DNA from 2 places in the Thermovenabulum sp. genome. Region 2 is predicted to be linked to the other one. Evidence: riboswitches for the same ligand, from Rfam matches in the RefSeq annotation. Region 2 holds a riboswitch; the other holds the start of a gene.
The links. A riboswitch is a leader RNA that binds a small molecule or an ion and turns the genes downstream of it on or off. The one in region 2 is predicted to bind cyclic di-GMP.
Positions count from the first base shown of each region.

Region 1: another riboswitch for cyclic di-GMP. It lies ahead of ACPLOV_RS07615 (transglutaminase domain-containing protein); the one in region 2 lies ahead of flgB (flagellar basal body rod protein FlgB).

Region 1 is NZ_JBNARB010000013.1:27,340-29,743, reverse strand. Features, by position in the region: gene ACPLOV_RS07620 (signal peptidase I) at 1-220, opposite strand, end outside; cyclic di-GMP riboswitch class II at 336-423, opposite strand; gene ACPLOV_RS07615 (transglutaminase domain-containing protein) at 776-1,618, opposite strand; cyclic di-GMP riboswitch class I at 1,636-1,719, opposite strand; cyclic di-GMP riboswitch class I at 1,793-1,877, opposite strand; gene ACPLOV_RS07610 (MBL fold metallo-hydrolase) at 2,328-2,404, opposite strand, start outside.
Region 2 is NZ_JBNARB010000005.1:39,438-41,841, reverse strand. Features, by position in the region: gene fliE (flagellar hook-basal body complex protein FliE) at 1-136, opposite strand, end outside; gene flgC (flagellar basal body rod protein FlgC) at 161-601, opposite strand; gene flgB (flagellar basal body rod protein FlgB) at 605-1,009, opposite strand; cyclic di-GMP riboswitch class I at 1,234-1,319, opposite strand; gene codY (GTP-sensing pleiotropic transcriptional regulator CodY) at 1,446-2,231, opposite strand; gene hslU (ATP-dependent protease ATPase subunit HslU) at 2,252-2,404, opposite strand, start outside.

The sequences.
Region 1 (2,404 bases), on a different contig from region 2:
TTATATCATTGGGATTAACCTTTTTAATTACCACTACATCTCCTGGCATTAATAAAGGAGCCATACTTCCTGATAGCACTGTTAGAGGTTTGTACCCTAATACGAATGCCATTTTGGTATTTTCTGTTCTTGTTTGATAAATCAAAAGAGAAGAAAAAACAATTAATATAACTAACGCTGTTGTGATTAGGATATTTATAACCTTTAATATAATTTTCATTAATATCCTCCTTGTAACTTTCCATTTAAAGCATTCTTTACTATTTATATCCAGTTATTTTGTAAAATATGTAAATAAAATTGAATTTTTACACAAAATAAAAGACCCAATCCGTTTAAGATTGGGTCGGTTGCACCATTGACTCAGTATGTCCCCATAGGTGCCCACATTAGAGGACATACTTCATTGTCCCCCAATTTATATATTGTTATATAGTTATTTATAATAAAATTAATGACAATATCAAAATAACAGTCTTTCCATTATATGTCAATGTGTTAATTTTGTTGCTTTTTGTAATAATTTGTATTTTTAAGTGCTTTTGCATGATTGTAAAAATTAAAGTCTTCTATTAAATTTCAATTGAAGACCTTATATATTGTCCATTTTATTTCCTTATCACTGCCATAATTTACATCATATTAAGCTTAGCAGAGGCTTCGGGTTTTTTTATATTTATTTTTAATTTTTTTATCCTTCTTTAAAATTTTTTATCTTTTTTTATTCCTTCTCGTTTTACTTGACTATATTTTAATTTTTATTTTTATATCTTTCTTAATATTCCTCTATTTTGAAATGGTTTCTGTTGAAATATTCGTTATCAAAATATTCCTCTTCACCTACAGCACCGAATGTAGTATCTATGTTTATCCATTTATTTTCTTCTTCGCTAAAAAATTCATTCCATGTATGTAATCCCTGAAAGTCCCCAAGTTTCCCCTCCCCCTTGACGAGTTTCACCTTCACTCCTGCTGCCCGCCCGAGGGCAGCGGTTAATGCTGCAAAGTCGTAGCAAACCCCTTTTCTCGTTTTCAAAGTATTTAAAGCACCGTAGACGTTATTGTAATTTCCCCTTTGATGTTCTGAGTACTTTTCAAAGTCGTATTCGATATTTTTTACCACCCATTCGTAGATCGCCCTCATCTTCTCTATGTCAGAATTTTTACCTTCCGTCAATTTCTTTGCCAGCGTAATTATTTCCGGCGCATCGCTTTCCACATCCTTTGAAGGCGTCAAATACTTGTCCAACTCGAGAGTATTAATAACCTTGAAAGTTGGCCCATAGCTGTATTTTCTGTCGTATTCATGCACCATCACGCTAATCGTGTATTCTCCTTTTCCTTCCGTTAGCCATAAAGTCTTTTCAAATTTTTTATCATCATTTAAGTCGACATTATACCATATTTGTTTATTTCCCTTTCTGACAAGGATTTTTATTTTCTCTTTTGATGTATTCCCCGCAATACATACTTTTCCTTCCACTTTTAATGGAGGTTTAATTATAATTACACCATTTTTTTCTATTTTTTCTAATTCGTCAGCAAAAATGATAGACATAGGTATAAATATAAATACTAACAAAAACAGGCTTATTAACAGAGCCTCTATTTTTTTCATTATAATTGACCCCCTTTTTCGGCAGCCCGGCCGTCATAGCAATTTGCCTTAGACCCGTGGCTTTGCGCCTCCGCCTTTCGACGGATTTGCCTTTATCGAAAGGATGAGCACAAAAAACTTAAAAACCCTTTCCGGTATTGCCGAAAAGGGTTATATTCTTTCTATTCTTAAAGATTCGGCAACCCGGCTGCCATAGTCTTTTGACCTTAGGCCCGCAGCTTTGCGCCCCCGCCTTTCGACGGGTTTGCCTTTATCGTCTTTATATTCTATTTAATTTTAAATCTTTGTAATTTAATTTTATATTTTTTTGTATTTTCCGTCAATAACATCTTATTTAGACATAATTTCTGCCATTCTTTTTTATTTTATATTTCCACAATAAGTATTCCATAAATATCTACAAAAATAACGACCGCATTTAATCATGAATTTTAAAATATCCTCATCCGTGAAAAAATCGAATATATGAAATTCTTTAATGTTATTATAATTAATTTTTCGAAAAACTTCTATTTTGCTCAGTAAAATTTTTATTATCGTTTTTTAATTTTATGCCCAAACAGGTATGCACTTATTTAAAATCATATGTTTTGGAGCATATGTCATAAAAAAATCCCTGGGTTTAACAGGGATTGAAGTATACTTTACATCAGTTTCAAGGGAAGTTTATTAAATTTAATAACAAAAAAAGCAGCGAATTTGCTGCTTTTTATTCGTATTTTAAAACCACCACACGATTTACCTCGCCCTTGAGGTCATCCGCTGTGACCTCCAAGGTGTTGGAAT
Region 2 (2,404 bases):
CATAATCCTTTTGCAAATCGTTTACCCGGTTTAATGCTTCTTTTAAGAAATTAATAAATTCTGAAGAATTTTCTTCCTTTCTTTGATTTAAACCTATTGGATTTAAAGATACCTTTTCGATCCTATTTATTTCCAATTATTTCTCCTCCCATATAATTTTTTATCCTTTTCCTATTTCCAGAGCTTTACTAATCATACTTTTGGTGGAATTTATCGCAGTAACATTAGCTTCATAACTTCTTGTCGCAGAAATCATATCAACCATTTCTTCTACAATGTTTACATTAGGCATTCTTACGTATCCCTTTTCATCCGCATCAGGATGAGCGGGGTCATAAACTATTTTAAATGGCCTTTGGTCTTCTACAATAGCCGCAACCCTCACACCTTTTCCGTTATAATTTATCTTATCATTTAATATTTCATTAAAATCCGAACTTTCATTCATTTCTTGAAAAACTACCATTTTTCTCCTGTAGGGTTCACCTTTCTTTGTCCTTGTAGTGTCCACATTGGCTATATTGCTGGATATTATATCAAGCCTTAATCTTTGAGCTGTCAGAGCCGAAGCACTTATTTCCATTGATTTAAAAATACTCAATTATTATTTCCTCCCTTCATTTATAGCAGTCCTTAACAGGGAAAATTCTTTTGAAACCTGCTCAACCAGTACATTATAAGACAAGCTGTTTACTGCGAGTTCCACCATTTCCTTTTCCACATCTACATTGTTACCATCTTCTCTATAAGCGGTATTTTCCTCACGATAAAGTACGGGTTTCAAGGTTAAAGGGGAGTAGGTCTTTTTTATATGCCTATCGTTTGTAGTAGTTAAAGAAATTCTATTATTTTTACTTAAAAAATCCCTTAAATAATCTTCGAAAATCACCTTTGTTTTTTTATAATTTGGTGTATCCGCATTTGCAATATTATTAGCAATAACCTCATTTCGCAGCCATTTTGCATCCAGAGCCTTTTCCATCAAGGATATGTTTTCGAAAATTCCCATAATCTGCACCTCTTTTAAAAACTAAATACACTATCTTTCTAAATTAAAATTACTACCTTTTTTTACAATTTCCTCCTATATAATAAACAAGATACGAAAATTTGTAAAAAGATGCTATTAATTTATTTGTTAAATATTATATCATAACAAATTTTTCTTTTATACGACAAAATTTTTAATAAAAAAGCAACCTACCTTAGAAAATAGGCTGCCTTTTAAAATTAGTCGGCAGCCTGGCAGCCATAGCAGGATATGCCTTAGGCCCATAGCTTTGCGTCCCTGCCTTTCGACAGGTTTGCTTTTTTCGACATTTTTCTATGATGTTTTCCCTTAATTAAAATTATATTATTATAAATTAAATTGTAAATGATTTTATTTATTTCCATAAATAAACTCAAATTAATCATAAAAAAATGCGTGAATTGCTTCACGCATTTTATGAACGCATCTTTTTTAATTCATCAATAAGTTTATCGTTGAGCACTTTAATATAGGTTCCCTTCATACCGAGGGATCTCGATTCGATAACCCCGGCACTTTCAAACTTCCTTAAAGCATTGACTATTACGGAACGGGTAATCCCGACCCTATCCGCTATTTTACTGGCTACTAACAAACCTTCATTTCCATCTAATTCTTCAAATATATGCTGAACTGCTTCTAATTCCGAGAATGAAAGGGTACCTATTGCCAGCTGAACAACAGCTCTTTTTCTCGCTTCTTCTTCAATCTCTTCTGTCTTGGAACGTAAAATCTCCATACCAATTACAGTAGCACTGTATTCTGCCAGAACTAAATCCTCATCCGTAAATTCTTCGCCAAATCTGGCAAGTACAAGGGTTCCGAGTCTTTCTCCTCCACCATTAATAGGGACAATTGTAACGAGTTTTTCAGGATGAGGACATTTTACTTCTTTATCGAATACGCATTCAATTTCCTCCTGGGGTATATTCGAACGAGTCTCATGGATTTCAAGAAGTTTATCATTGTAGTCCTTAGGAAACACTTTTTCTTCAATTATTTTGTTTTGTAATACATCACAATCATAATTTTCAAGTATTGAATAACCTAACACTTTCCCTTTCCTGCTGGCTACATATGCATTCGCATTTAATACCTCAGTTAAGATTTTACAAACCTCATTAAAATCCACCGGGTACCCTGCAGACCTCTGCAGCAATTTATTGATTCTCCTGGTTTTTTCTAACAATTCTTTACTCATTACATCTCCTCCTTTTGATTTTATAAGATATACATACTTAAATCTTTATCTTCGATTATGTTACTTAATTTTTTTCTCACATAATTGGCATTTATATTAATTTCTTTTTCCATCACATCAGGGGCTTCAAAAGAAATATCTTCTAATAATTTTTCCATAATCGTGTGCAAGCG